DNA from 2 places in the Paenibacillus sp. FSL K6-1096 genome. Region 1 is predicted to be linked to the other one. Evidence: predicted binding sites of a transcription regulator. Region 1 holds the regulator's gene; the other holds the start of a gene.
The links. Region 1 encodes CtsR, which represses protease genes until heat stress. Its sites were predicted from a motif close to ATGGTCAATAAAGGTCAAACA; they were not measured.

Region 1 (15,869 bases):
ACGTCCGCATCGGAGTGCCCGAGCAGCCCTTTCTCATAAGGAATGGTTACTCCGCCAATAATGCACGGCCTTCCCTCGACCAGCTGGTGTACGTCAAATCCTTGTCCTACAGCAATCATCGGTGTTCCTCCCTGCTTCTAATGAATTCAGCGAAATCCAGGTCCTCCGGCGTCGTGATCTTGATATTCCGGTAGCTTCCCTCCACGACAGAGACGCTGATGCCGCTGCGCTCCGCCAGACTGGAGTCATCTGTGCCGAGGAAGCCGTCCCGCTCCGCCGCCTCATAGGCAGAGAGCAGATCGGACAAACGAAAAGTCTGCGGGGTCTGAATCGCCCACAGACTTCGCCGATCCGGCGTGGACAGCACCTTGCCTTCACCGTCCACCAGCTTGATCGTATCCTTAACCGGAACCGCCAGCACAGAAGCTCCCGCAGACCTGGCCTGTTCATAACAAGCCTTGATCTCGCTGCCCTGTACAAACGGCCGGACACCGTCATGCACCATGACCCATGTAGTTGTAAGCTCCTCCAGCCCCCGGCGGACCGAGTGCTGGCGTTCAGCGCCTCCGGGAATGACTGCAGCCACTTTATCCAGCTTGTAGCTCTCCACCCATTGCCGGCAGCGCTGCACATCCTCTTCACCGGTAACCAGCACGATTTCCGAGATTAGCTCATGCTGCTGGAAGACCTCCAGAGTATGCACAATAATCGGCTTGTCCTGCAGCAGCAAATATTGCTTGCTCTCTGCTGTCCCCATCCGGGTCCCTCTGCCTGCCGCCACGATAACGGCGCCTACACTGTTTGACATTCTTTCGGCTCCTGTCTTTCACGTATACACCCATCATAACGTGTTTGGCTGGCATTTCCAAGCTTATCCGGCGCAGACGGGAGCCGTAAGGCGGTTATTGCGCTTTTTCCAGGAGCTTCGGTTTGGCAAAAATCATCCGGCCTGCTGAGGTCTGCAGCACACTGGTCACCAGAACCTCCATCGTAGTGCCGATATAATCCCGGCCGCCTTCGACAACGATCATCGTGCCATCGTCCAGATAAGCGACACCTTGTCCATGCTCCTTGCCGTCCTTGATCACCTGGACGATAATTTCTTCACCCGGCAGCACCACCGGCTTCACCGCATTGGCCAGATCATTAATATTCAGCACGGACACACCTTGAAGCTCGCAGACCTTGTTGAGATTGAAGTCGTTCGTGACCACCTTGCCGTGCAGCACCTTTGCCAGCTTGACCAGCTTGCTGTCCACCTCGGAGATCTCCTCGAAGTCCCCCTCATAGATCAGCACCTTGACGTCCAGCTCCTTCTGAATCTTGTTCAGGATATCCAGTCCCCGGCGTCCCCGGTTACGCTTGAGCAGATCGGAAGAATCTGCGATATGCTGCAGCTCCTCCAGCACGAATTCGGGAATCACAATCGTTCCTTCGATGAAGCCTGTTTTGCAGATGTCGGCAATCCGGCCGTCGATGATCACGCTGGTGTCCAGAATCTTATGCTCCTGGGTACCGGGGCTGTCCGGCTCGGCGGCACGCGCCCAGCGTCCGGTGTTCCAGAGCGAAGCCAGCTCCTCCTTCTTCTCCAGTCCGACCCGCAGGCCCAGGTATCCGAGCGCCAGGGTGGCTGCGACCTGCAGCAGCTCTCCCGCCTTGCCCAGCCAGGCCATAGCAGGATACAGCAGCAGGGACAGCAGCAGACCTCCGGTCAGGCCTGCCACGCCGGCTGCGAGCTCGCCCATCGGAAGACGCGAGCAGTACCGGACCGCTTCCTTCAGTCTGGAAGCCGCCCAATCTGCGCATAAAGTCCCGGCGATCAAAAAAATAATGGCACCCAGCACCGCAAACAAAACGCTTCCATGCAAAGGCAAGCTATCTTCCAGTTTCCCTGTGCCTACAGGGAACCCTCTTTCTGCTGCGTGATATAGCGAATAACCGGACCAGGCGCCGCATAACCCGGCGAATGACACAACAACCTTTTTCCACATCATCCCGCACCTCCTTCTATTCATCCAAAGTTCATCTATACCTCACCAGTATGTTCCAATTTTTAGGACGATAATCCGCCAGAACATTATTTTTTACAAATAATGCATATATCGCCCGCAGCCTTGCCGTAAACTGCTATTCCTGGTTGAAAATGAGGGAGAGCTTGGCATATAATGAACTCAATTATGAATCCAGGGGGGAAGGGAAATGAGCGCACCAAGTCTGCAGGCCTTTCAGGATCAAGTCTCCGAACTGCTGCTCCGCCACCGTAGTCTTCTGGATGTAATGTCCAAGAACGGGCAGAGCAGCGCTTCCGTTAACCGGGCGGTCGTCAAGGCCATCACCGAATGCGGCTGCATCCAATTACATGCCACCAAGCAGGTGTTTGAACCGGGCCTCGGTCTGGAACAGGCCAAAGAGCTGGCCGGAACCCATCTTGAAGGCGAGCTGTGCGAGAACTGCCGGGAGGTCATTGGCTCCGAACTGGGCCGCGAATTGTTCTATATGTCAGCACTCTGCAATTTGCTTGGTATCCAAATGGACGAGGTGGTCGCTGAGGAATCCCAGAAATGCGCTACGCTCGGATTGTTCAACTTGTCGTAAGCAGGCAGGACTGCCCACACTTCCTCCATTTCCACGAACGGACAGCTCCAACCCAAAAAGGCATTGCCTCCTCCCGGTTAAGGGAAGGGCAATGCCTTTTTACATATCGGAACACGAAATGGAATAAGTGCTGAATGATGACTAACCGTTCTTGGAATGATAAACCTTGTCTTCGGTGCGTCTCTTTCTGCGGCGGCGCTGGCGGCGGGCGTTAAGCACACCTACACTTTGCCGGAAGCCGTACAAGGCATACAGGGCCAGCAGTCCGAAGATCAGCTTGGCAATCTGTTCAGGGAAGACCACAGCAACGGCTACCGCGATTACGATGACTACAGGTGCGCCTACGTATGCTTTCTTAGGCAGGCCAATCTTCTTGAAATTCGGGTATTTCACGGTGCTGACCATCAGATAAGAGAGCAGCAGCGAGGCCACAATCATGAATGGGGCAGATACATCTTTATGGAAAAGCGCCAGCGTGGCAAGAACCCCGCCTGCAGCAGGAATCGGCAAACCTACGAAATATCCCGGAATTCCCGGGCGGACATTGAACCGGGCCAGACGCAAAGCTCCGAATACCGGGAAAATGGCGGTTACGGTCCAGCCCAGAGCAGAGTTCAGCTCCTGCAGACTGGTCAGGTACATGATCAGCGCCGGTGCTACCCCGAAGGATACCACATCGGATAAGGAATCCAGCTCCTTGCCGAATTCACTCTCGCACTTCAGCGCCCGGGCCACACGGCCATCCAGCCCGTCGAGCAGCATGGCAATAATGACCAGGATCGCGGCCATGCTGAGCTTGCCGTCAAATGCCATCAAGATACCAAACATTCCAAGCATCAGATTACCGATCGTAAACAGACTTGGAAGTGATTTCTGTATCATTTCTTCACCTCAATTATGTTACTTGTACTGCTTGGGCTACCAACATTACGTGATTGTATGTTATTTACATTTGTCTGTCAATAAGAACTTGCTTCTGCAGCCGTTTGAGTCCGTCCTGGATATTGCGTGCGCGCACCTCGCCAATGCCGTCCACTTCATCAAGCTCGGCAATGCTGGCCGTCATCAGATTAGGCAGCATCTCGAAGCGTTCGACCAGATTGTGGATGATCACATTCGGCAGCCGCGGAATCTTGTTCAGCAGGCGGTACCCGCGCGGGGTTACAGCTTCCTCCGACGATATGGCCGTTGAGGAGTAGCCCAGCAGGCGGGCGATATGGTTATCATCCATCAGCTCATCGTCACTGCTGCGCTTCAGCCCGGCAATGATCTCACGGATTTTGTCCTCCTGCTCCATTCTTGCATAGTCTCTGTACAGAAGCCATGCTTCTTCCTCTGTATTTCCCACCAGCTCTTCCATCTGCATACTGATCAGCCGGCCTTCATTGCCGAGCTCGTTGATGTAGCGCTTGATCTCCATCTTGATTCTCAGCACCATCTCCACTCTCTGGATTACACCGACCACCTCAGCTACAGTGACAATCCCTTCGTATTCGGAGGCGGAGAGGTTGGTCAGCCCTTGGGTCAGTACCGCCCTGTACTTCTCCAGCGTCTGAATCGCCTGGTTGGCCTTCGCCAGAATCGCCCCGATCTCCTTGAGCGCATAACGGATGGAGCCTTGGTACAGTGTAATGATATTGCGCCGCTGGGAGATGGAGACCACCAGCTTGCCGGTCTGCTTGGCAACCCGCTCTGCCGTGCGGTGCCGGATACCGGTCTCGATGGAGGAGATGGAGGAGTCGGGGATCAGCTGCGTGTTGGCGTACAGTATCCGCTTCAGATCCTCACTCAGAATTATGGCCCCGTCCATCTTGGCCAGCTCATATAAATAATTGGGCGAAAAATCGCAGTTAATGGAGAAGCCGCCATCGACAACCTCCATCACCTCCGGACTGTATCCGACAACGATCAATGCCCCGGTCTTCGCGCGCAGCACGTTCTCCAGCCCCTCCCGGAACGGTGTTCCGGGTGCAGCCAGTCTAAGCAGATCATTCATATTATCTGATGGATTATACTCTTTCATGTCCCTGTGCCCCCTAATCTAACGCGACCGCTAATGCATCTGCTACAGTGTTGACGCCAATAATCTGAATATCCTGCGGATGCTTCCAGCCTTTCATGGATTTCTCGGGCATAATCACCCGCCGGAAGCCGAGCTTGGCGGCCTCCCTTACCCGCATCTCTGCGCGCGATACCCCTCTCACCTCACCGGTCAGTCCCACCTCGCCGAAGAACACATCATAAGGCTTGGTCGGAAAATCGCGGAAGCTCGAAGCGATGCTGATGGCCACCGCCAGATCAACCGCCGGTTCATCCAGCTTCACGCCGCCGGCGACATTGAGGTAAGCATCCTGGTTCTGCAGGAACATCCCCATCCGCTTCTCCAGAACCGCAATGATCAGCGACATCCGCTGGTGATCCATGCCTGTGCACATTCTGCGGGGTGAAGGGAAATGTGTTGAAGCCACCAGCGCCTGGAGTTCGACCAGCACAGGTCTGGTGCCCTCCATACTGGCTACAACCGCCGATCCGGCCACGCCGAGCGGACGCTCGGACAGGAACAGCTCTGACGGGTTCTCCACCTCAGTCAGCCCCAGCTCTCCCATCTCGAAGATGCCGATCTCATTCGTAGAGCCGAAGCGGTTCTTCACCGCACGCAGCAGCCGGTACGTATGATGCCGCTCGCCCTCGAAGTAGAGGACACAGTCCACCATATGCTCCAGCATCCGCGGACCGGCGATGGCGCCTTCCTTGGTAACATGCCCTACCAGCACGGTGGCAATGCCCTTGATTTTGGCGATGCGCATGAATCTTGTCGTACATTCGCGTACCTGAGCCACACTGCCCGGCGCACTGGTGACCTCCGGCATGAAGACCGTCTGGATGGAGTCAATGACCAGGAATTGCGGGTTAATCTGCTCAATCGCTTCCTCAATGCTCTCCAGGTTGGTTTCGCACAGCACATATAATTCAGCTGACAGCGCTCCGAGGCGGTCGGCCCGCAGCTTTGTCTGACGCACCGATTCTTCTCCAGATATATACAGCACGCGCAGCCCCTGGGTGGTAAGTGCATGGGAGGTCTGCAGCAGCAGCGTCGATTTACCGATTCCGGGATCGCCTCCGACCAGCACCAGCGAGCCGGGAACAATCCCGCCGCCGAGCACACGGTTCAATTCACCAATGCCCGTCAGAATACGCGGCTCCTTGTCACTTTCTATATTTATGATCGATTGCGCCTTTTCTTTACTCTGAAAAACAGGTGCGCTCATTCCTTGTGTCTTCACTACGCTTTCCGTTTCCTCCACCATGGAATTCCATTCCTGGCAGCCCGGGCATTTCCCGAACCATTTGGGGGATTCGTAACCGCATTCGGTACAGTAAAATTTTGTTTTTGGTTTAGCCATGTGCACTCCTTACCGTTCCAACTTGCTAAAATTGCGGATAATATACGCTTATTCAAAGTTTACCATTTCTGCACACTGAACGGAAGGACACTTAAGATCTACTTTTGGGTTGCGTTCTCCACAAAGAAGCTCCCGCCTCTCTATACGGAGAAGCGGGAGCTTTGTTTCAGTTCAAAGTATTTTATTCCTTTTCGGCAGCTTTCTCCAGGGCGGATTCTCCCGGAGCGGCTACGGTGGTCACAGCCAGCTCGCCGTTCACTTCATCGATCTTGAGGGAATCACCTTTCTTGATGTTGCCCTTGAGCAGCTCTTCCGACAGGCGGTCCTCAATGTGCTTCTGGATTGCCCGGCGGAGCGGACGCGCTCCGAAGGCCGGGTCATAGCCCTCTTTGGCCAGGAATGCCTTGGCGCCGTCAGTGAGCAGGAAATCAACATTGTATTCACGCAGCCGCTTGCGCAGCTCGTCGGACATCAGAGTCACGATCTCGGCGATGTGCTTCTCCTCCAGCGAATGGAAGACGATGATCTCATCGATCCGGTTGAGGAACTCAGGGCGGAAGCTCTTCTTCAGCTCTTCCATGACCTTGCCCTTCATGTTGCTGTAATCAGCGCCTGCATCCTGAACAGCGGTGAAGCCAAGGGTCGAATTCTTCTTGATTGCCTGTGCCCCTACGTTCGAGGTCAGGATAATCAGCGTATTGCGGAAATCGACTACCCGGCCTTTGGAATCGGTCAGACGGCCGTCTTCCAGCACCTGCAGCAGGATGTTGAACACTTCAGGATGCGCCTTCTCGATCTCATCCAGCAGGACGACGGAATATGGCTTGCGGCGGACCTTCTCAGTCAGCTGGCCGCCTTCTTCATATCCGACATACCCTGGAGGGGCACCAACCAGACGGGAGGTGGAATGCTTCTCCATGTATTCCGACATATCGATACGGATTACCGCATTCTCGTCACCGAACATCGCTTCGGCCAGCGCCCGCGCCAGCTCAGTTTTACCTACGCCGGTTGGGCCGAGGAAGATGAAGGAGCCCATCGGACGTTTCGGGTCCTTCAGGCCGGCACGTGCCCGGCGAAGCGCCCGGCTGACCGCCTTGACGGCTTCGTCCTGCCCGATAACACGTTCATGCAGCAAGGCTTCCATGTTCAGCAGGCGGTCGGTCTCTTCTTCCTTCAGCTTGCTCACCGGAATACCGGTCCAGCTGGCCACCACCTGGGCGATATCCTCAGGTGTAACTTGGGAATCGGTGCGGCCCTGCTTTTCTTTCCACTGGTTCTTGGTTGTGTCCAGCTCTTCCCGGATCTTCTGCTCGGTATCCCGCAGCGCAGCAGCCTTCTCGAATTCCTGGCTCTGTACAGCGGAATCCTTCTCCTTGCGGATATCATCCAGGCGCATTTCCAGTTCCTTCAGATTCGGCGGGATGGTGTAGGAGTTCAGTCTCACCTTGGAGCCGGCCTCATCAATCAGGTCAATCGCTTTGTCCGGCAGGAACCGGTCAGAGATGTAACGGTCGGACAGCTTCACTGCCTCCACAATTGCTTCATCCGTAATCTTCACCCGGTGATGGGCTTCATAACGGTCACGGAGACCGAACAGGATCTGCACAGCTTCTTCAGGCGAAGGCTGATCGACCGTGATCGGCTGGAAGCGGCGTTCCAGCGCAGCATCCTTCTCAATATATTTGCGGTATTCATCCAGCGTAGTTGCACCAATGCATTGCAGCTCGCCGCGGGCCAGCGCAGGCTTCAGAATGTTGGAGGCGTCAATCGCACCTTCCGCACCACCGGCACCAATCAGCGTATGCAGCTCATCGATGAAGAGCACGATGTTCCCCGCCTGGCGGATCTCATCCATGATCTTTTTGAGGCGGTCCTCGAACTCACCACGGTATTTCGTACCGGCTACCACAGAACCCATATCAAGGGTCATGACCCGCTTGTCGCGCAGAGTTTCCGGAATTTCATTGTTGATAATCTTCTGGGCCAGTCCTTCGGCAATTGCCGTTTTACCCACCCCAGGCTCCCCGATCAGCACCGGGTTATTCTTGGTCCGGCGGCTCAGCACCTGAATAACGCGTTCAATCTCCTTGCTGCGGCCGATGACCGGATCAAGATTGCCGTCTTTGGCATAGGCGGTCAGGTCGCGGGCCAGCCCATCCAGTGTAGGTGTGCTGACATTTGCCGGCGTACCGCTGTGGCTGGAAGTAGCTTCACTGCTGCCGAGCAGCTGCAGCACCTGCTGGCGCGCCTTGTTCAGGCTGATTCCGAGATTGTTCAGTACGCGGGCAGCAACGCCCTCGCCTTCACGGATCAGACCGAGCAGGATATGCTCTGTTCCCACATAGGTGTGACCCAGCTTGCGGGCTTCGTCCATGGAGAGCTCAATCACCTTCTTGGCACGGGGAGTATACGCGATGTTGGTCGGTTGCTCCTGACCTCTGCCAATCAGTGTTTCCACTTCGTCCTGGATCTTCTCCAGACCCAGACCAAGTCCGATCAGTGCCTTCGCGGCAATGCCGTCTCCTTCACGAATCAGTCCGAGCAAAATATGTTCTGTCCCAATGTTGTTGTGTCCCAAACGAACGGCTTCTTCCTGCGCCAGTGCCAGCACCTTTTGTGCGCGTTCCGTAAATCTTCCAAACATCATATCTCCTGCACCTCCACGGATAAATAAATATCTATAATTTAATGTTGTGATCCCAGTGTCTCCCGGAGCAGCTTCGCCCGGTACATATCACGTTCAGTAGGCGACAGCTCGTCACCGAACAGCTTCTGCAGGAAGCCCGGCTGAGTCTTGACGTTCAGCTCATTGAGCACTGAAATCGAAGGCCCCTCCAGAATCCCCAGATCCACCCCGAGCCGCAGATCGGAGAGCCGTTGCGCAGATTCTTTAAGCTCCATCACGGCCGCATAGGACAGAATTCCGTAGGAACGCTGAATGCGGTCAGTGATACGGAGTGCAGAATCGGCCAGCAGGCGTTCCCGCGCGTTCCGCTCATGCTCAATAATCTGGGTGACTACGCTATGGAGATTCTCAATAATCTCGCTCTCGGTCTGTCCAAGCGTAATCTGATTGGAGATCTGAAAGATATTCCCTACTGCTTCGCTGCCTTCCCCGTAAATTCCTCTAACGGTAAGTCCAACCTGATTGACAGCGGATAAAATGCGGTTGATCTGGTGAGTCATCACCAAGGCCGGCAGATGAACCATCACCGAAGCGCGAAGCCCGGTTCCGACATTGGTCGGACAGCTTGTCAGGTATCCTCTGCGGTCATCGAAGGCGTAATTGACGGCTGCTTCAAAAATATCATCAATAGCCGTCGCCCTTACCCAGGCCTCTCTGACCTGCAGCCCCGGGAACAGGCATTGAATGCGGAGATGGTCTTCTTCATTGATCATAATGCTGACTGACTCGTCGTCGTTCAGAATGACCGCTCCGCCCTTGGAGTCTTCGGCCAGATTCGGGCTGATCAGATGCTTCTCTACCAGCACCTTCTTATCAAGCTCACCCAGCTCATCCAGCCTGATCAGTTCAAAGTTACCGAAATCTGCAGCAGCCTCTCCTTGAAACACAGGAGCCAGCTGCTCCAGCACCTCCTCCGATTGCTCTGCTGAAGCCAGCAGCGGGAAGGGCAGATGCTCCAGATTCCGGGCGATACGCATCCGGCTGCTGATTACGATCTCGGAGTGGCTGCCGCCGCAGCGCATCCAGTTGCTGAGTGCCTGTTCGGTAAACCGGAGACTTGACATATCCAATCCCCCCTATATATCAAAGACTTTACTCTTGTGGCATTTCTTTTTCAAGTTTGCGGATGCGGTCCCTGAGCTCTGCCGCCGTTTCAAATTCCTCCTCGGCAATGCTCTGCTGCAATTCCTGCTTCAATTCCTCAATCTGGCGTTTGCACATAATCTGTGCGCCGGCCCGCTTGGGCAGCTTGCCGACATGAGCCGTGCTGCCATGCACCCGTCTGAAGAGCGGATCAAGGGTACTGTCAAAATACTTATAACAGGAGCTGCAGCCGAACCGCCCCAGCTTGCTGAACTGCGAGTAGGTCATGCCGCAATTCTCACAGTGCAGTCCCTGCACTGTCTGCGCTGCCGCCTTGCTCTTGCCTGCACCCTCCAGGTCAAGCAGGCCGGACAGCAGGCTGTGAATCGAGAAGCCTCCCGCCGTTCCCGGAATCAGCTCCCCCTTCTCCCGTGCACAGCTTTCGCAAATATGAAATTCTGTCTTCTCTCCGTTCACGATCTTCGTGAAGTGGAGTGTAGCCGGTCTGACGCCGCATTCCTGGCATAGCATGAGCGGAGTCCCTCCTTACGATATGGCCATTATTTGCCCAACAAAGAGATCAGCATTGCCTTCATGATCTTGGCGCGAATCTCATCCCGGTACGGCAGATTAACCGTCAGGCATTCCCGGGAAACCGCGGAACGCATCAGACACGCCTCGCGCTTAGAGAGGAAGCGGGCCTCCTCCAGCTGATAAATCAGTCCTTCCGCAGAATTCTGATCAATATCATTCCCTATTGTCGAGTTGAGATGTGCATAAAGGGCTACATTCTGAGGCAGCTCGAACCTTTGAATCCGGATGTATCCGCCGCCGCCGCGTTTGCTCTCCACCACATATCCCTTCTCCAGGGTGAAGCGGGTGCTAATGACATAGTTGATCTGCGATGGCACGCAAGAGAACTGGTCGGCCAGCTCATTGCGCTGAATTTCCACCGTACCTTCGGGACTTTCATGCAAAATATTCTTCAGATATTGTTCAATAATATCGGAGATATTACGCATCACTCATCCTCCAGTGTCTAAGCCTTAGTCAATCTGTGCTGCGCCCCCGCCTGCCATCCAGACATGCTCTTAAGAATTTAACCCCGGCAATGAATTAAGAATCGGCTGCAAGCGCCTTAGACCTCCTAATTCAGCCAATTGTTACATTCCTGAGAACGCCGCTATCAGACTTGCGTTGACTTTGACTTTCTTTGACTTTTTTCATATTATAACACATTCTCACTGATTGCCAAGGGGTTAGTTTTATTTTTTACGTTTTGGCTGCTTTGTATTCCCTATGTACGTACATGAATTGTCCCATCTGCACCTGGATATAGGACAGCTCCTCCGCCCTCTGCTGAAGGGGAAGAGCTGCTGTAACCTGTCAAAAGAAATCGAATAATGCCGTCCCGGTCTGCGGAATCAGCGCTTCAAGCCATTCTACCGCTTCTGCGCTTCCAGATAACTGTCCATACCGGGCGGTCTCAAGCGGGCGCTTGTACCCCATGAGCAGTGCAGTCAAGGTTCCGATCGTGCATACCAGGTCGGCCTCTGCCCGCTCCCCCTGAACCTGAATCAAGGAAGCCGTCCCCTCCGCCGATACACTCCAGCGCCAACATCCTTCGTTCCACGGAGCGTATTTATCTTCTATATATACCAGCCGTTCCTGAACACCCTGCGGTGCGCTGAAAATCATACTCTCCACCATAGCCTTCACATTGACAATCCGCGCCATGAAATAAGGATGATTCTCCTGCGTAATCCGCGGATCGGGCAGCAGGAAGGGCAGAATGTCATCCGCAGGCACCAGCTTCAGCTTGGCTCCGGTAATCATCGAGTCATGATTGGCCAGGAAGGTCCATAAGCCCTGCCGGGCCTGCTCGTTCAAGTAGATGAATTCGTCGATGACCAGCTCTTTGTTGATTATTTTATACAGCACATAACCTTCCGGTTCACCCAGCTCTGAATAAAATACACCTTGATGCATATCCTCATCCAGCACGCTATCCTTCCACCATTCCGTGCTGCGGATCAGCGTACCATTATATCCGATTGAGAATTGATTATAGAGCTGCTGCAATACCGCAAGCTCTGCATTCTTAGCGTTTCCCCGCTTCACCGTGCCCTTAATCTCTGTCTTGTGCGGAAACTTCCCTACCGGAATGGTGTATTGCTTATATTCACAGTAGACCTCCCAGCCAAACTTGCGGTAGAACGGAATCAGGAACGGATGCAAAAAGGACAACGTATGGCCCGCTTCGTTCATCGTCTGCAGCACATGGGTCAGCAGTTTAGCCACATACCCCTGCCGGCGGTTCTCCGGCCATGTGGCTACCCCGGCAATCCCGCCCATAGATACAGGTTTGCCTTGAAGGTTCACCTGCAGCGGAAGCAGTGTCAGCTTGGCACCTAACTCTTCACCTTCAAACAGCCCCCATACCTGGTCTGGCTTGAATTGCTCCCTTTGCCGCTCCCGGTCTTCACCGGACACCTTATACTGAAAGGCATATTCAGACAAGCTTAAGCTGTCTTCAAATTCTTCTGCACGTAATTGTCTAATTTCCATTAGGCTCACCCCGTTAATAGATTCAGATTTCAGACAGATAGAGTCCAAAGATTGCTTCAATAGTGAGTATAACAAGCCTTCCCGTAAGAAGCTAACCGGCAGCCGGAATTCTCTTTATACCCACAACTTATCCACAGCTTCTACACAAAAAAATAAAAACCGGGAAAAAGCTCTCCCCGGCCAAAATTAGTTATCCACGATTTGTCTATGACTATCCACATTATTCACTTTTTATCCACAAAAACAGTGTATTACTTAGGTTTTTCTTGACTCATCCACATAAATATGCCTTGCCGGATGTTCATCCACAGCCAGAAACGTTGCTGAAATTGTATCCACATGTGCGTAATGTTTCTGCATTTCCAGAAATCTATCCACAGCTTTTCCACAGCCCTGCCCACGCAAAAAAGCCACTGTTGATTGCTCAACAGTGGTACCTTATGCTTGGCGGCGTCCTACTCTCCCAGGACCCTTCGGTCCAAGTACCATCGGCGCTGGAAGGCTTAACGGTCGTGTTCGGGATGGGTACGCGTGGAACCCTTCCGCTATCGCCACCAAACGTTACAGGCTTAATCGCCTGAAAACTGAATCCGAAACGAATTTGCGCTCGCCCTTGTTACGGGGCCCCCGGAAAGTATTCGGAATCCGCTTCGTCAGCGTCATCTTCACTTTTTGGGGTAGTTTGTTGGATAAGCCCTCGACCGATTAGTATTGGTCAGCTCCATGCATTGCTGCACTTCCACCTCCAACCTATCTACCTCGTCGTCTTCAAGGGGTCTTACATACTGGGAAATCTCATCTTGAGGGGGCTTCACGCTTAGATGCTTTCAGCGCTTATCCCGTCCGTACGTAGCTACCCAGCCATGCTCCTGGCGGAACAACTGGTGCACCAGCGGTACGTCCATCCCGGTCCTCTCGTACTAAGGACAGCTCCTCTCAAATTTCCTGCGCCCACGACAGATAGGGACCGAACTGTCTCACGACGTTCTGAACCCAGCTCGCGTACCGCTTTAATGGGCGAACAGCCCAACCCTTGGGACCTACTTCAGCCCCAGGATGCGATGAGCCGACATCGAGGTGCCAAACCTCCCCGTCGATGTGGACTCTTGGGGGAGATAAGCCTGTTATCCCCAGGGTAGCTTTTATCCGTTGAGCGATGGCCCTTCCATGCGGTACCACCGGATCACTAAGTCCGACTTTCGTCCCTGCTCGACTTGTAGGTCTCGCAGTCAAGCTCCCTTCTGCCTTTGCACTCTTCGAATGATTTCCAACCATTCTGAGGGAACCTTTGAACGCCTCCGTTACTCTTTAGGAGGCGACCGCCCCAGTCAAACTGCCCGCCTGACACGGTCCCCGTACCCGCTTAGGGTACCAGGTTAGAACCTAGATACGATCAGGGTGGTATCCCAACGGCGCCTCCAGCGAAGCTTGCGCTCCGCTTTCCACGGCTCCCACCTATCCTGTACAGATCGTACCCAAATTCAATATCAAGCTGCAGTAAAGCTCCATGGGGTCTTTCCGTCTTGTCGCGGGTAACCTGCATCTTCACAGGTATTAAAATTTCACCGGATCTCTCGTTGAGACAGCGCCCAAGTCGTTACGCCATTCGTGCGGGTCAGAATTTACCTGACAAGGAATTTCGCTACCTTAGGACCGTTATAGTTACGGCCGCCGTTTACTGGGGCTTCGGTTCATAGCTTCGGGTTACCCCTAACCACTCCCCTTAACCTTCCAGCACCGGGCAGGCGTCAGCCCGTATACTTCGCCTTGCGGCTTCGCACAGACCTGTGTTTTTGCTAAACAGTCGCTTGGGCCTTTTCACTGCGGCCCCCTCGGGCTATTCACCCTACCGAGGCACCCCTTCTCCCGAAGTTACGGGGTCATTTTGCCGAGTTCCTTAACGAGAGTTCTTCCGCGCGCCTTAGAATTCTCTTCTCGCCTACCTGTGTCGGTTTGCGGTACGGGCACCTTCTCCTGGCTAGAGGCTTTTCTTGGCAGTGTGAGATCATGACCTTCGCTACTGTAATTTTCGCTCCCCATCACAGCCCAGCCTTATGATGTGCGGATTTGCCTGCACACCAGCCTCACTGCTTAGACGGACATCCATCAGTCCGCGTCACTACCCTCCTGCGTCACCCCATCGCTCATAGCGGATTACGGTGGTACAGTAATTTCAAACTGTTGTCCTTCGACTACGCCTGTCGGCCTCGCCTTAGGTCCCGACTTACCCTGAGCGGACGAGCCTTCCTCAGGAAACCTTGGGCTTTCGGCGGATCAGATTCTCACTGATCTTTTCGTTACTCATACCGGCATTCTCACTTGTGTACTCTCCAGCGCTCCTTACGGTACACCTTCAACGTATACACAACGCTCCCCTACCCCTGGATCGACTTCACTCCAGCTTCGAAGTTCGTGTTTATCCCCTGGAGTCATTTGGCCAACCATCCTTGCAGATGATTCATTGGCATTCATGATTCCGGATAAACACGCCTCAAAGGCGCAGTGAAGTCGATCCAAGCCATAGCTTCGGTGGTGTGTTTAGCCCCGTTACATTTTCGGCGCAGAGTCACTCGACCAGTGAGCTATTACGCACTCTTTCAATGGTGGCTGCTTCTAAGCCAACATCCTGGTTGTCTGTGCAACTCCACATCCTTTCCCACTTAACACACACTTGGGGACCTTAGCTGATGGTCTGGGCTGTTTCCCTTTTGACAATGGATCTTAGCACTCACTGTCTGACTCCCGGCAAGAAGTTAGTGGCATTCGGAGTTTGACTGAGCTTGGTAACCCTTGCGGGCCCCGCACCCAATCAGTGCTCTACCTCCACCACTCCATTCACCGAGGCTAGCCCTAAAGCTATTTCGGGGAGAACCAGCTATCTCCGAGTTCGATTGGAATTTCTCCGCTACCCCCACCTCATCCCCGCACTTTTCAACGTACGTGGGTTCGGGCCTCCAGTGCGTGTTACCGCACCTTCACCCTGGACAGGGGTAGATCACACGGTTTCGGGTCTACGCCCACATACTCAGTCGCCCTATTCAGACTCGCTTTCGCTGCGGCTCCGGCTTCTCACCTTAACCTTGCATGTTGAACGTAACTCGCCGGTTCATTCTACAAAAGGCACGCCATCATCCATATAGAGGACTCTGACTTTTTGTAAGCACACGGTTTCAGGTTCTATTTCACTCCCCTTCCGGGGTGCTTTTCACCTTTCCCTCACGGTACTGATTCACTATCGGTCGCCAGGTAGTATTTAGCCTTAGCAGATGGTCCTGCCAGATTCATACGGGGTTTCACGTGCCCCGCACTACTCGGGATCCGTCTCGGAGGGGTTAAACTTTTGGCTACAGGGCTTTTACCTCTATCGCGGGCCTTTCCAGACCTCTTCGCCTACCTTAACCTTTTGTAACTCCATGTGAGACGTCCCACAACCCCAAGGGGCAAGCCCCTTGGTTTAGGCTGTTCCGCGTTCGCTCGCCGCTACTGACGGAATCACTATTGTTTTCTCTTCCTCAGGGTACTTAGATGTT
Region 2 (15,869 bases), 900 kb from region 1:
GGGAATGCACGCCGCCGTCCGATACAAGAGCATAGAGATGAAGCTTCTTGCCTGCTGACTTCGCGCTTCTCACAGCAGCTACCAGCGTCTCGTTCTCGAAGAATTCACCGTCACGGATCGACTTGTCGATACGGGTCAGATCCTGATATACGATCCGGCCGGCGCCGATGTTAAGATGTCCTACCTCCGAGTTGCCCATTTGTCCTTCAGGCAGACCTACAGCCTCACCGCAAGCGGTAAGTGTAGTGTTCGGATATTGCTTCAGGTAACGGTCGTAATTCGGCTTGTTGGCTTGGGCAACAGCGTTGCCTTCATCCGTATTGCGCAATCCGAACCCGTCCATAATGATTAGAGCTACAGGTCTTGGTGCTGACATTACTTCGCCCCCTCAACGAGTGACACGAAGGAAGCTGGCTGCAGGCTGGCACCGCCGACGAGAGCGCCGTCGATGTCGCTCTGGCTCATGTATTCTGTAACATTCTCAGGCTTCACGCTACCGCCGTATTGAATACGTACAGCTTCAGCAGTTGCTTCATCGTACAGTCCTTTGATAAGGGTACGGATGTAAGCAATAACCTCGTTGGCATCCTGGGAAGTGGAGGATTTACCTGTACCAATCGCCCAGATCGGCTCGTAAGCGATAACTACGCTTGCTGCCTGCTCTGCGCTAAGACCGGCAAATGCCGCTTCGGTCTGAACCTTGCATACGTCCTTAGTCTGGTCAGCTTCACGCTCTTCGAGCTTTTCGCCTACGCAGACAATTGGAGTGATGCCGTGACGGAATGCCGCATGCATCTTCTTATTAACGATCTCGTCCGTTTCGCCGAAATAAGCGCGGCGCTCGGAGTGTCCGATGATTACATACTCTACTCCGAGGTCCTTCAGCATTACACCGCTGATCTCGCCAGTGTACGCGCCGTTATCTTCGAAGTGCAGGTTCTGTGCACCGATTTTGATGCTGGTGCCCTGTACCGCTGCAACCAGAGCAGGCAGGTTGGTGAATGGCGCACAGATTACAGTCTCAACGCCTGCAACCTCTGCCTTGCCTTTGATTTCAGCGATGAAGCCTTCGGCTTCCGGAACGGTTTTGAACATTTTCCAGTTGCCGGCGATAATAGGTGTTCTACTCATAGTGATGTATTGCCTCCCTCTTCGGTCTTACTTGTCGTTCAGTGCTTCAACGCCTGGAAGCGCCTTGCCTTCCATGAACTCAAGCGATGCTCCGCCGCCTGTAGAGATATGGTCCATCTGGTCTGCGAGGTGGAATTTCTCAGCAGCCGCAGCGGAATCCCCGCCGCCGATGACTGTGTAGCCTTCGGTAGTTGCACAAGCCTGAGCTACAGCCTTTGTACCTTCAGCGAAGATGTCGATTTCAAATACGCCCATCGGTCCGTTCCATACGACCAGCTTGGAGTTTTTGATAATATCAGCATACATTTCGCGGGTCTTAGGTCCGATGTCGAGGCCTTCCCAGTCCGCAGGGATGTCAGTTGCATCAACAATCTTGGTGTTGGCATCCGCACCGAATTTATCAGCGACAACAACGTCAACCGGAAGCAGGAAGTTCTTGCCCAGCTTCTTGGCCTTCTCGATGAATCCAAGCGCTACATCAATCTTGTCGTTGTCTACCAGAGATTTGCCGATTTCGTAGCCTTGAGCCTTGGTGAAGGTGTAAGAGAGGCCGCCGCCAATCAGTACGTTGTCCGCCAGGTTCAGCAGGTTGTCGATCACGTCAATTTTGTCTTTAACCTTGGAGCCGCCGATGATGGCAGTAAATGGACGTTCAGGGCTCGACAGAGCTTTGCCGAGAACGGACAATTCCTTCTCCATCAGAAGGCCGGATACTGCCGGCAGGAAGTGTGCGATACCTTCTGTCGATGCATGGGCACGGTGAGCTGCGCCGAAGGCATCGTTAACGAACAGGTCAGCCAGTTCTGCGAACTGCTTAGCCAGTTCAGGATCGTTCTTCTCTTCGCCTTTATAGAAACGGACATTCTCAAGCACCAGCACATCGCCTTCATTCAGCTCAGCGATCTTCGCTTTCACGGCATCGCCAACGGCTTCATCCGCTTTGGCAACCGGTTTGCCGAGCAGCTCAGACAGACGTTCTGCCGCGGTGGTCAGACGCATGGAATCGACGAATTCACCCTTAGGACGGCCCATATGGCTGGCCAGAATGACCTTTGCACCGTGCTCGATCAGGTACTTAATTGTTGGAAGGGTTTCGCGGATACGGGTATCATCAGTGATCTTGCCCTCTTCCACAGGCACGTTGAAATCTACACGCACGAATACGCGTTTGCCTTTTACTTCTACATCACGGACACTTTTTTTGTTCATGATTATTATTTCCTCCACACCCAGAATTGGTTGCTTCACGAAGCCATTTCATTTAGAAAGAGCGGAAACAGACTTTCCTTGTTTCCGCTCTATTGTACCGCTTATATGAAATCGGTCTTACTTAGCGAGCTTAGCGAACTTCTCCAAAGTGCGGACGAGCTGTGCAGTGTAGGACATTTCGTTGTCGTACCAGGCAACAGTCTTAACCAGCTGCTTGTCGCCAACAGTCAGAACCTTAGTCTGAGTAGCATCGAACAGGGAACCGAAAGTCATGCCCTTGATGTCGGAAGATACGATTTCATCTTCAGTGTAGCCATAAGTTTCCGGATCGGAAGCTGCTTTCATAGCTGCATTGATGTCTTCAACGGTTACGTTCTTCTCAAGAACAGTTACCAGCTCAGTCAGGGAACCAGTAGCTACAGGCACACGTTGTGCTGCACCGTCCAGCTTGCCTTTCAGTTCTGGAATAACCAGGCCGATTGCTTTGGCAGCACCGGTAGTGTTAGGGATGATGTTCTCAGCAGCAGCGCGGGCGCGTCTGAAGTCGCCTTTGGCGTGCGGAGCATCCAGTGTGTTCTGGTCGCCAGTGTAAGCGTGGATTGTAGTCATCAGGCCTTCTACGATACCGAACTTGTCGTTCAGAACCTTAGCCATAGGAGCCAGGCAGTTTGTTGTGCAAGATGCGCCGGAGATTACAGTTTCGGAACCGTCCAGGATGTCATCGTTAACGTTGTATACAACAGTCTTCATGTCGCCGGTAGCTGGAGCGGAAATAACAACCTTCTTAGCTCCGCCTTTCAGGTGCTTCTCAGCAGCTTCTTTAGTTGTGAAGAAGCCTGTGCATTCCAGAACGATGTCAACGCCGAGCTCTCCCCAAGGAAGCTCTTCAGGGTTGCGGTTCGCCAGAACCTTAACATCTTTACCGTTTACTTTGAAGAATCCGTCATGTACTTCAACGTCTCCCTGGAATTTACCTTGAGTTGTATCATATTTAAGCAAATGAGCAAGCATCTTGGCGTCAGTCAAGTCGTTGATGGCTACCACTTCGATACCTTCTACATTTTGAATACGGCGGAATGCAAGGCGTCCAATACGTCCAAAACCGTTAATTCCCACTTTTACACTCATTGAATAGTTCCTCCTAGATTTCGTTTTATTTATTCAAGACAGGCCGTAAGGCTAGTCAAGACAACAAGGTTAAGTATAATGCATAATACCGCTTCGCGCGCCCCATTAAATGGAATCTATAGGACCTTTTGCGAATCTTTGTCGATTTCTTTGCCGATTTCGACAGCAGCCGCTTCGTCAGTGACAAGAATATCCTCCTGCCCGAACTTCAGCATGGCATGAATGGCCTTCGCCTTCCGCTTGCCTCCGGCAATCCCGATAACAACCTCTGTCCGGATAATGTCTTCCAGACGCAGCCCCATGGTCAGCATGGAGTGTACCACTTGGCCGTTCTCATCGAAATAGTATCCGAACGATTCGGCTACAGCGCCCTCGCCCTGAATCTCAGAGATGGTAGCAGCATCCAGCTTACGGCGGTGGGTCATCTCAATGGCATCGCCAATCCCATGTACAATGATACGCGATCCGCGGATCGTCTGTACAATCTCTCCAATGTTGGAGTCCATGGCAAGTGACTGATAGGCTTCATTGCTGAGCAGATCCGGCACATGCAGCAGGCGGTAGTTAGCGCCAATCCGCTTGGCCATCGTTGAAGCAATGGTGTTGGCCTGTATCTCCATGCTCTCCCCGAGTCCTCCGCGTGCCGGGACAACCCAGACGTTCTTATAGGAGGGGGACAGCGGCGGAGTCAGCTGGTCAGCCATCTCGGCAAGGGTGGAACCGCCGGTAACGGCGACCGTGTCATCGCTGCGCAGCGCACTCAGCAGCGCCTTGGAGCCTGCACGACCCAGCTCACGCTTGGTGAACGGCGAGGTCTCACAATCACCAGGCACTACAATCACTTTGGCAAGACCGTACGTGGTACGAATTTTCTCCTCCAGATCATCCAGGCCGAAAAGGCTCTTGGCGACCGGCTCCAGCAGGTCAAGCAGTCTGCGTCCGGCATCGCTGATGCGCATACCGACGCTCTCGATCTCAATGAGCCCTTGCGATTTCAGAAGATCCGTCTCGGCGCGCAATACCCGCTCGGTCATATCAAGCGATGCGGCTAACGTCCTGCGGCCGATAATATCGGACAGCATGATCTGATGTAGAATCGTGTACCGTCTCTTAAGGGTGTCCATGAGATCAGGCAGAAGCTGCTTTTGGATTTCCAATAAATTACGCATGCTTTCACTCCTGCAACTTCGTCTTTCTCTTATCCCTTGTTCGTGGTCTCAAAATGTCCCGGGTTAACTTTTTAAGTCCCACCCATATTCTACCCAAAACGGACGCAGAGTGCAAGTGTTCCGAGACTATAATTCTCCGGGCGCTTTCATCTTATACATCATTCCCCGCTGGCTTGTCCATTCATCCGCAGGCTGGGACAGCACCTCCGGCAGCCCTTCATGAAGGCACACCAAAACTATTTTTCGCGGCACAAAGATTACACATTGCTTTTATCTGATAAGTATATTATAATAACTTCTGTTGCGCCCGTGGTCCAATGGATATGACGTAGGCCTCCGAAGCCTGAGATCCAAGTTCGATTCTTGGCGGGCGCGCCACTTTTTTTTGCTTTTTTATGCATGTTTTAGCAAGCCATACCATATATTAACCAACAGAGCCGCTTACGGGCTCTTTTTTTTAAAACTGAGTTTGACTTTCTTTGACTTTTTGTTTGAATTTGTTTATCATGTGGTTAATACGGTAACAGTAAAAATGAACACATCCGAAGCACCCATTTTAAGGAGGTTTTCCACGTGAGTTATATTCCTATGGTCGTAGAACAGAGCAACCGCGGTGAGCGTGCTTATGACATCTATTCCCGCCTGCTGAAGGACCGCATCATTTTCCTTGGAACGGAGGTTAATGACGTGGTTGCCAATTCTATCATCGCACAAATGCTCTTCCTGGCTGCCGAGGACCCGGAGAAGGATATTCACCTGTATATCAACAGCCCTGGCGGTTCCATCACAGCGGGTATGGCCATCTTCGATACAATGCAATACATTAAGCCGGATGTCTCCACCATCTGTGTAGGGATGGCTGCTTCTATGGGCGCCTTCCTGCTGAACGCCGGCGCGAAGGGCAAGCGCTTTGCTCTTCCCAACAGCGAAATTATGATTCACCAGCCGCTGGGCGGTGCCCAGGGCCAGGCTTCGGATATCGAAATCCGCGCCCGCCGCATCATCAAGCTGCGTGAGAAGCTGAACCGCATTCTGTCCGAACGTACCGGCCAGCCGCTGGAGAAGATCGAGAAGGACACCGACCGCGATTACTTCATGAGTGCTGCAGATGCTGCCGAATACGGTATCGTCGATAAGGTGATTGAGAAGACACTGCCGGCAGGCGTGTAACTCATCCCCGGAATTCAAATAAAAGGCTGCTTCAGACCTTCATGGTCTGAAGCAGCCTTTTTCTATCGCAAGCCGCCATAGCCTAGCGCATCCAGCTTGCCCGCGATCACCCGGTACCCCCTGCCGTTCGGATGGATATGATCCAGAAACAGCAGCCCCCGCTCATTGCCTGCGAATTCATGATAGATGGAAGCAAACCCTACATTGTAACTGCTGTAGCCGGCCGCATAACGGTTGAACTGCCGCACCCACTCCGTTGCCTCATCCACCTGCGGATAGGGATTATACAAGCCTACGATCCGCAGGATATACGGGCTGCGGGTGCCTGCCTTCAGGTGTGACAGGGTGCCCATAATATCGCTGAAATTCCGTTTGCAATTCTGCAGCGCGTTCTGAAGCACCCTTTGGAATTCCCCAGGCCGCGGACCTGTGGACTTGGCGGCCTTAATGAGGTCATTACCGCCAATGGATACCGTAATGATCTGCGCTTCCTTCACAGCCGAGCGGTAGGTGGCAGATGACAGCCGCTGCTTCAGCCCCTCCGTAGTCAGGCCGTTGACTCCAAGATTCGCCGGGACTACCTGGGTGCGCAGCCGGCCTTCTGCCATCCGGCGGTAGACGGGTACAAAGCCGTTACCGGGCAGCGCGCCGAATCCGGTGGTCAATGAATCTCCAATCGCCGTATACTGATAGACCATTTCCTTCCCTCCCGTGATAATAAGCTGCTTGCCTTCTTTAGCTTATGAAAGGCCGGGTGAAGTGGTAACGGCAGGCCCGCCTGATTAGGCCATCACGCAAACAACCCTTGTGATCCCGTCATAGGAGCACAAGGGTATACCGGATTAGCGGTTGAATTATTTCAGCGCTGCGAACGGGCTGCTTCCGTCCGGCAGCAGCTCCTTGAAGCTGAAGGTGAATTCAGGGAAGCCCGCAGCATAGACCGTGTAATCATAGAGCTGGAAGAACAGCACGGCCTTGCCGTCTTTTAAGTAGAAGTATTTCTCGGTATTCAGTCCGTTGAACCCGCCCAGGTAGCTGCCGCTCGCCTTAAGCTCTTTGGACAGCTTCGCATTCAGCTGCTTCTTGTAATTCGGGTTAGCTCCGAACAGATCGCCCAGCAGCAGGCGCTTTCCGTCTTTGAGCGAGAAGGTGAAGGCATTGCGGTAAGTCATACCATGGGCGCCGCCGGTGTATTCATATTGATTCGTAATCAGACTCAGCACACCATCCTGATTATAGGTAATCACATAACCGCCATCGAATTCATAGGGCCGGTCATCTTCGGCCCGCTTGGCAATTTGATCCTCGGCATCCGCCGCGAAATTCATTACCGTCTGCTTGATCGTGTCATTGATGGCCTTCTCCGCCTCCGGGCTGGCCAGTCCGCTGACCTGCGGATAATCCAGCCGGACCGGCGCATCCTTATGATCCTTCACATAGCTGACCGTCTTGATCGTCACTGCATTCTGCGCTCTCTTCATCAGGTTCAGCCGTCCAGAGGCAACGCTCCAGTCGCTTTTATAGCCCAGGTAATCATTCAGCAGATCAACCGGAACGAACAGCTTGTTATTCCACAGCTGGGCTTCATATTCGCCAATATAATAGTTATTCACGCTAACTGTAATGCCATAGTCAGTAGTGGTCAGCTTGGTTTGTGCAGTACCCGTCCCGATCGTATAGGTCTTCTCCGCCTTGTCATAAGACAACGGCAGCCCGAGCGAATCGCGCATGAAGGCTACCGGCACCCACACCTTGCCATCCTTGAACAGCCCCGTCTGGGATGTAATCTTGCCGTTCACCTTCAGGACCACCAGGGAGGCGGCAGGCTTCGATACTTTCGTCTGGGCGGCAGCCGGAGCAGCCTCAGTCCCGGACGGGAATATTCCCGTTCCTCCAAGGAGCAGCCCTGCGGCAAGTATACCGGCACCCCATCTGCGGGCGTTGTTTTTTGAAGTAGAGTTCTTAGTCATTAGTAGTTCTCCTCTCATCCGGTTCTTATGTTTGTTCTTGATGTGTTGCCTCAGTTCCACTCTTCCTATTATAGGGAGAACCAGCGCCGGGGATGTTACAATCCGCTTTACAGTTTCTTAAAGTTTGAAGGGTCTATCTAAAGATATTGTTACCTCTATATAAACAAATTGAGAGATTTCAATAATCCTGCGGCATAAAAAAGCGCCTGCCCTGCCAAATCAATCAGCAGAGCAAGCACCTTATACAGCGGTTTATTTCAACTCGTACGTCACGTTGAGCTGAGTGGTGATCTTAACCTGCCCTGGCTCCACGGAGCTGCCACCATTGCCATCCATAGCGGATTTCTGCATAGCCTCTGCTTGAGCGAAGACTACCGGATTATTCCCGTCATCACTCTGAACTACAGTGACCACCATGCCCAGTCCGCGTTTGGCTGCTTTGGCAATAGCTGCCGCTTTGACATCTGCATTCTGCATGGCCTTTTCGATTGCCTGTGCTTCAAAAGCTGACGGATCTTCGATCGCAAACCGAACGTTGCCGATGTTGTTCGCACCGGCTGCCGAAGCAGCATCGAGCAGTTGTCCGACCTTGGTCAGATCGCGGTAGGATACCTCCAGCGTGTGCTGGGCGTTATAGCCTTTTACCTTCTGGCCGTCCTTCTCGCTGTAAGTGTAGTTAGGCTGTACGTAGAACTGGCTGCTCTGAATGTCTTTGTCCGCAATGCCCCAAGTAGTCTTGAACAGTGCCGTCAGCTTGGAGATCTTCGCGGCCGTGCCCTTCTGTGCCTCCTGCGCTGTATCCGCCGTAGTGGTTACCCCAATGGAGAGATAAGCGATATCCGGTTTGATCGACAGCTCGCCTTTGCCTACCACGTTCACAATATTCTTCTGCACCTCATCCGCGTAAGCCCTTTCAGGTCCCTTTAGTCCTCCGCTCAATCCCATTCCTCCAATCATCAAGCTCCCTGCCAGCAATACCGCACCAACCGATTTCACCCATGTTCTCACGCTTGCCATCCCCTTTCGCTTCTATTAAGTGTTATTACCCTCTAGACGGGCCAGACTGGTAAAGGTTGCATAAGAGATAAGTAATATTTGATAATTTTATTTGGTGTCCAGCCAGAAGCGCCGGATGATATTTCCGTCCGCTTCGGTTATGGCGGTATGAAAAAAAGCCCCTAAGGGCTTTTGGTCAGACATTGTAAAAATTATTGGTTCTCCAGTTCTTCCTTGCTCACTAGACTGGTCAAAGCGGTTACAGCCTGTTCCGCATCGGCGCCGTCTGCGCTGATATGAATCTCCGTACCGGAACTGATTGCCAGGCTCATAATGCCCATGATGCTCTTAGCGTTAACCTTTTTATCGTCTTTCTCCACGAAGATCTCCGACGAGAACTTGTTAGCTTCTTGCACAAACAAGGCTGCCGGCCGGGCATGGAGCCCCGTCTTCAACCGGACAACTACCGGGTGCTTTGTCATGAAACGCTTACCCCCTATTTAAGATCTGCCCAAAAATTTCACATTAATTTTATAATATTATATCATTATAACGCCTACGGCACTAGAAAAAAAATAATCAGCCGCCCCGCACCTTGTCCGCCAGCTCGTCAATTTTGCGCAAACGGTGGTTTACTCCCGATTTACTGACGGTGCCGCCCAGCATATCCCCGACTTCCTTCAGGTTGATGTCCGGGTGGGCCAGTCTGATCTCGGCGACCTCCCGCAGCTTATCCGGCAGGTTCTCCAGTCCCACCTCGCGCTGCAGCAGCTTGATGTTCTCAATCTGGCGTACGGCGGCGCTGATGGTCTTGTTGAGATTGGCCGTTTCACAGTTCACAATCCGGTTGACCGAGTTGCGCATATCGCGCATGATCCGCACATCCTCGAATTTGAACAGCGCCTGGTGGGCTCCGATCAGACTGAGGAACTCGATGATCTTCTCGCCTTCCTTGATGTATAGGATGAAGCCTTTTTTGCGTTCTATGCAGCGGGCATTCAGGTGAAATTCACCAGCCAGCCGGACGAGCGCCTTGCAGTGCTCCTCATACATGGAAGCGATTTCCAAGTGATACGAGGAGCCCTCCGGATTATTCACCGAGCCGCCGGCCATGAACGCTCCGCGCAGGTAGGCCCGCTTGCAGCAGTTCTTGCCGACAATTTCCTCATCAATCCCGTCCGTGAAGATGAAGCCCTCCGAGACAATCCGCAGATCCTTCAGGATCTCCTGCACCTGGTTCGGGATTCTTACGATATAGACGTTATTCTTCTTCAAACGCATTTTTTTACGCACGAGCAGCTCGATATGGACCTGGTAATATTTCTTAAGCAAAGAATATACCCGCCTTGCAATCGCGGCATTCTCCGTCGATATGTCAAGAACGACCTTTTTGCTCGAAAGCTGCACCGAACCGTTCATACGGATAAGCGCTGACATTTCTGCTTTCTCACAGCAGGGAGGGCTCTCGATCATCGTCAGCTCTTTTTTGGTAAGGGCCGCAAAAGACAAGGGGCTCACCTCTTTCGTGTTAACTCTTTCTGTTAATCCAATCCTGCACCAGCTGGAAAATATGGTGGCTCAGCTTATCTGTATCATGCCTTAAATACGTCCGGAATAATACAAGCTTGTCGGCGATCACCTTATACCCGTTCCCGTCGACGGCTTCGCGGTCAAGCTGCACCGGGCGGGCGCCCTTCTCAGCATATTTGACCTGAACCTGCTCGGGGATCTCCCCGTCATTCACAATCACATAGTCGAACAGATGCAGCCCGATATGGTCGTATACCGCCTGGAGATGGTCATTCACCGTGTAATTATCCGTCTCTCCGGGCTGGGTCATTACATTGCATACAAAAATCTTGATCGCCTCTGAAGCGACTACCGCCTCTGCCAGCTTAGGCACCAGCAGATTCGGCAGAATACTGGTATACAGGCTGCCCGGACCCAGCAGAATAGCGTCTGCGCTGCGGATCGCCTCCAGTGCCTCCGGCAGCGGTTCCACATCCACCGGCTCCAGGAAGACGCGTTTGATAACGCCCCCCGCCTCGGGGATTTTGGATTCCCCGGACACAATGGTGCCGTCTGCCATCTCTGCATGGAGAACCACCGCCTCACCGGCGGCGGGCAGCACCCGGCCGCGGACGGCGAAGAGCCGGCTCAGCTCTCTGACAGCCGTGACGAAATCGCCGGAGATGTCGGTCAGTGCGGCCAGAATCAGATTGCCCAGGCTATGCCCGGCGAGCCCTTCCCCGCTGCTGAAGCGGTACCGCATAATCTGCGCCATCAGCGGCTCAACATCCGCCATTGCTGTCAGCACGTTGCGGATGTCCCCAGGCGGCGGCATCTGCAGCTCACTGCGCAGAATGCCGGAGCTTCCGCCGTCATCCGCCACGGTGACGATCGCTGTAATATCAAGCGGCTTCTCCTTGAGCCCCCGCAGCATTACGGAGAGTCCGGTTCCCCCGCCCATGACGACGATCTTGGGGCGCACTCCTTGTTCTTCCGCCACTATTATCCCTTCTCTCATCCATGCCGGTCACGTTCGGAATCCCGATGGCTGACAGCTACGGATTCCGTCTCGCTAACCCCTAGCATTTTGCCCAGATATTCAGCGATGGCTACCGAGCGGTGTTTGCCGCCAGTGCATCCGATGCCGATAATAACCTGGGATTTGCCTTCTTTGTGGTATTGCGGAATCAGGAATTGAAGCATGTCTAACAGCTTGGTCAGGAACTCTTGCGTTTCAGGCCATTTCATTACATAGTCGTACACTTCGTTGTCTTGGCCTGTCTTGGGCCGCAAATGATCCACATAATGCGGATTAGGCAGGAACCGGACGTCGAACACCAGGTCAGCGTCAATCGGAATGCCATACTTGAAGCCAAATGAGGTAATGTTCACCGAGATCGTGCTTTTGCCGACATGGGAGAACCTTGACACGATTTTGGCCTTGAGCTGCGCCGGCTTCATGCTGCTGGTATCCAGACAGAGGGTCGCTGAATTCTTCAGCTCCTCCAGCATCTGGCGCTCCATGCGGATTCCATCAAGCGGCATCCCTTTGGGGGCCAGCGGATGATGTCTGCGGCTCTCTTTGTAGCGCTGGACAAGCACCGAATCGGTTGCATCCAGGAAAAGAATCTCGAAGCCGATTGTAGACTCATCCTTAATATACGCCAGAGATTCGGACAAGGCGGTGAAGAACTCCCGTCCTCTGAGGTCGATGACCAGCGCCACCTTGGCAATTTTGCCCTTCGACTGCTCAATCAGTTCAGCGAACTTCGGGATGAGTACAGGCGGAAGATTATCGACGCAGAAGAATCCGAGATCCTCCAGGCTCTGCACCGCGATCGTCTTGCCTGCACCGGACATGCCTGTAATGATAATCAGGGTGGCGTGACCGGGTAATGTTTGCTCGGTGTTGGTCATTACAGCATCCCTCCCCAAGAATAGTATATGAATAATTCCCGCTGCTTAAGAACGCAGCACCAGACCAGCGGCACCAATAATACCAGCGTCATTGCCAAGGGCCGCAGGCACGATCGAGACACCGGTCTGCAGCGGTGCAGGAGCAAGCTTGGCGAACACCCGGCGGACCTCATCGAACAGAATATCGCCTGCCTTGGAGACCCCTCCGCCGACGATGAACACTTCCGGATTCAGAACAGCAGCAACGGACGCCATAGATTTGCCCAGGTAGAACGCCGCCCGGTTCACGATCCGCAGGGCAGCTTCATCTCCGGCCTTGGCGGCATCAAATACTTCCTTCGCAGCAATCTTCTCCACAGTGGACAGCGAGGTGCGGTCTCCGCGGGCTACAGCATCATTCGCCATACGGATAATGCCTGTCGCCGAGGAAACGGTTTCCAGACAGCCCATATTGCCGCAGCCGCATTGGATCGCCTCCAGGTCAGGTACCACCGAGATATGTCCAAGCTCTCCGGCCAGACCGGCGAAGCCCTGATATACCCGGCCGTTAATGATAATACCGCCGCCGACACCCGTACCGAGCGTATAGCAGACACAGTTGTCAATGCCGCGTCCTGCACCGCTCCAGGCTTCACCCAGCGCTGCCACGTTGGCATCATTGTCTATTTTGACTGGCTTGTTCAGACGACCCTCCAGAATGGAACGGATCGGCACATCCCGAAATCCTATGTTCGGCGCAAGGATAATAATGCCTTCACGAATATTCGTAAACCCGGCGAGCCCCGCTCCCACACCGGCCAGCTGGTCCCAGGAGTACGGAGAATCCTCTACAATCTGACGCACATACTTCTCGATATTGTCGATGACAGCATCCACGCCGTCCGCAGTCCCTGTCGGACCCTCGTAAGTGTGCAGCAGGCTTCCTTCGGCATTGCAGATTCCAACCTTAATCGTGGTACCACCTAAATCCACGCCAACGTAGATATTTTCAGACATGTAACAAGCCACCTTTTTCTATGCTAAAATAGTTAATCCTACGTACCCACTATAATAGAACCCTCCCCTGCGGTCAAGGAAAGGCGATACACCCGGGTCCCAGCGTAGCAAAAAGACTCTCAGCGCCGCTACCCGCGTGAAAGTCCAATTGTTTCTTCTATAATAAATATGCTATTCCGACAAAATCCGCTTCTGGCCCTCCAAGGCACGGATCGGTGCGATATTCTGGGTGAATTCCAGCGTTCCCATATACCGCCCGTCTGCATCACGCACGGCAAAGTACCGGATATAGATGAACTTGTCCTTGATGTTAATCCAGAAGTCCTCAGCATCCTTTACGCCCGCCTTGAAATCAGCCAGCAGCTTCTCCACAACATGCACGCTCTGCGGCGGATGGCAGTTCTGCACCGTGCGGCCGATCACAGCCTTCGTCCGGGCAAAGATCCGTTCCTTGCCGTGCGAGAAGTAGCGGACGACATCGTTCTCATCGATAAAAGTGAGGTCCACCGGCAGGTGATTCATCAGCGTCTCCAGCTGGTGGAGCGACAGCAGCCCGGTCTCGAACCGGATGAAGCCCTGCGGCGACAGCCCTTCCCCTTCCGCCGCCGGCACCTCTGCACCCTCAGGCTCAGCAGCGCGTTCCGGTATCCACTCCTGCTCCGGGGCTGCCAGGCAGAAGCCGATCTCGGCGCTCTCCCGGGCGATCCGCACCCACTCATCCTCGGTCAGCTTATCCAGCGCCATCGGCAAGAGAATATTCTCTTCCTTGAAGATCATCTCATTGACTTCCTTGATAATCTCTTCCAGTGAGGCTGCGATCTGCTCTGTCTCCCCGTTGAAGGTGTTAAGTGCCTTCTTCGCTTCCTTAATCATGCTGCGGATGCCGTCATCGACGCCCCACATGACCTTGGTCGGGCCATAAATGCCGTACTTCTCCAGGTAAGGGAACAGCAGATTCTCCTTGCGGCTGTAGTGCTTGTCGAGATCCAGCAGCAGGCTTAAGTCCTCCAGCAGCTTGTAAATCATCTCATCGCTGGCCTTCTTCTTGAACTTGTCCTTATGCAGCTCCAGCCGGAAGTTAACCAGCCGCTCGATTTCCCGGTTCTCCAGCTTGAAGGTATGCACGGGGTGGCCGGGCTGCTCCTCAGGCTTCGAAGAACGGTGAATCTGCTCAATCGAGCCTTTGAAGATGGCGGTATGCACGGAGCAGAGCCGCTGTACCTCCTCTACCGGAATACCTTCCTCTGTCATCAGAGAGTGTTCCATGGCGGAGATTTCCGCGACCGTCACATCACCTACCGCCTCTTCAAAACGCGCCTTGACCTCCTCCACACTTTTGCCGGCATGAAGCTCCTTGATGATCTCCCGCAGCATCGCCTGACGGCGCGTCTGCTCCGGGACACCGGCCTCGCGGTTATTAATCAGCTCGCTCATATTCTTCTCTCCTTCTATTCGATAATCTCGAAGCCGCGGCTCTCAAAGGCCCGCCGAACGGTCTCCGGCTCTATACGCTTTAACTTCATGCCCTTGGACAGCGTCATGAACCGTCCTGCCGTCTGCAGCATTCCAGGCTTGGTAATGTCACGGAAGCCCAGCTCCACCATAATATCCACAACCTCCGGGTGCCTGTTCACCAGTTCGAAGACCGGTTCATCCAGCCTAAACGTTTTGCTCATTGTTTTGCCCACCTCACAAGTGAGAATTCTTCTCACTCACAGCTTAGCATAGGGCATGGAGTCACATTGTGATTGCAGTCACAAATTGACCCCACAAAGTGAAGCTATAGCGCAGGTGATAACTCAGATACTTTGCGGGGACCCCAAAACATACAAAACACCCCACAAAGTGAAGCTGTAGCTTCGATGATGACTCAGGTACTTTGCGGGGACCCCAAAACATATAAATTCTCAACTAAAAAAAGCTGCCCCCCGCTATGAACAGCAAGGGACAGCCACGATATGAGTCTGATTAGAATGACAGCGATTTGCTTAGATTATAGCTGTTACGCAGTTCATGCGAGATTCGCATGCTGCAGAATTTAGGGCCGCACATGGAGCAGAAATGCGCCTGCTTCGCCCCCTCTGCCGGAAGAGTCTCGTCATGATACGCGAGCGCTCTTTCCGGGTCCAGGGAGAGATGGAACTGATCCCGCCAGCGGAACTCGAACCGCGCTTTGGACAAAGCATCGTCCCTGTCCTGCGCACCCGGATGACCTTTGGCGAGGTCTGCGGCATGTGCAGCAATTTTATAGGTAATCACGCCTTCGCGTACATCATTCCTGTCCGGCAGGCCCAAATGCTCCTTGGGCGTTACGTAACACAGCATCGACGTACCCATCGAGCCGATCATTGCGGCCCCTATAGCCGAGGTGATATGGTCATACCCTGGCGCAATGTCCGTAGTCAGCGGCCCCAGCGTATAGAAGGGGGCTTCCCGGCAAATCTCAAGCTGCTTATCCATATTCTCCTTGATCTTATGCATCGGCACATGCCCCGGGCCTTCTACCATCACCTGAACGTCATGCTTCCAGGCAAGTAGCGTCAGCTCTCCCAGCGTCTCCAGTTCGGCGAATTGGGCTTCGTCATTAGCATCGGCAATGGAGCCGGGCCGCAGTCCGTCCCCCAGCGAGAAGGCCACATCATAACTCTTCATAATCTCACATATGTCTTCAAAG

Region 2: the regulator CtsR is predicted to act here: its motif matches at 5,104-5,124, upstream of clpP (ATP-dependent Clp endopeptidase proteolytic subunit ClpP).

The regions. Positions count from the first base shown of each region.
Region 1 covers NZ_CP150274.1:2,948,615-2,964,483, forward strand. Annotated here, with positions in the region: gene ispF (2-C-methyl-D-erythritol 2,4-cyclodiphosphate synthase) at 1-119, opposite strand, end outside; gene ispD (2-C-methyl-D-erythritol 4-phosphate cytidylyltransferase) at 116-808, opposite strand; gene MHI24_RS13190 (PIN/TRAM domain-containing protein) at 903-1,991, opposite strand; gene MHI24_RS13195 (DUF1573 domain-containing protein) at 2,200-2,595, shown strand; gene pssA (CDP-diacylglycerol--serine O-phosphatidyltransferase) at 2,737-3,477, opposite strand; gene disA (DNA integrity scanning diadenylate cyclase DisA) at 3,542-4,618, opposite strand; gene radA (DNA repair protein RadA) at 4,632-5,999, opposite strand; gene clpC (ATP-dependent protease ATP-binding subunit ClpC) at 6,181-8,649, opposite strand; gene MHI24_RS13220 (protein arginine kinase) at 8,688-9,752, opposite strand; gene MHI24_RS13225 (UvrB/UvrC motif-containing protein) at 9,781-10,302, opposite strand; gene MHI24_RS13230 (CtsR family transcriptional regulator) at 10,332-10,793, opposite strand; gene MHI24_RS13235 (GNAT family N-acetyltransferase) at 11,158-12,339, opposite strand; rRNA gene rrf (5S ribosomal RNA) at 12,782-12,898, opposite strand; rRNA gene MHI24_RS13245 (23S ribosomal RNA) at 13,025-15,869, opposite strand, start outside.
Region 2 covers NZ_CP150274.1:3,844,484-3,860,352, reverse strand. Annotated here, with positions in the region: gene gpmI (2,3-bisphosphoglycerate-independent phosphoglycerate mutase) at 1-376, opposite strand, end outside; gene tpiA (triose-phosphate isomerase) at 376-1,131, opposite strand; gene MHI24_RS17290 (phosphoglycerate kinase) at 1,159-2,340, opposite strand; gene gap (type I glyceraldehyde-3-phosphate dehydrogenase) at 2,458-3,468, opposite strand; gene MHI24_RS17280 (sugar-binding domain-containing protein) at 3,585-4,637, opposite strand; tRNA gene MHI24_RS17275 (tRNA-Arg) at 4,941-5,015, shown strand; gene clpP (ATP-dependent Clp endopeptidase proteolytic subunit ClpP) at 5,211-5,807, shown strand; gene MHI24_RS17265 (GDSL-type esterase/lipase family protein) at 5,870-6,505, opposite strand; gene MHI24_RS17260 (DUF4163 domain-containing protein) at 6,662-7,777, opposite strand; gene MHI24_RS17255 (SIMPL domain-containing protein) at 8,030-8,794, opposite strand; gene MHI24_RS17250 (HPr family phosphocarrier protein) at 8,986-9,255, opposite strand; gene whiA (DNA-binding protein WhiA) at 9,353-10,282, opposite strand; gene MHI24_RS17240 (YvcK family protein) at 10,302-11,243, opposite strand; gene rapZ (RNase adapter RapZ) at 11,297-12,199, opposite strand; gene MHI24_RS17230 (ROK family glucokinase) at 12,245-13,195, opposite strand; gene MHI24_RS17225 (DUF438 domain-containing protein) at 13,367-14,629, opposite strand; gene MHI24_RS17220 (DUF1858 domain-containing protein) at 14,644-14,871, opposite strand; gene thiC (phosphomethylpyrimidine synthase ThiC) at 15,164-15,869, opposite strand, start outside.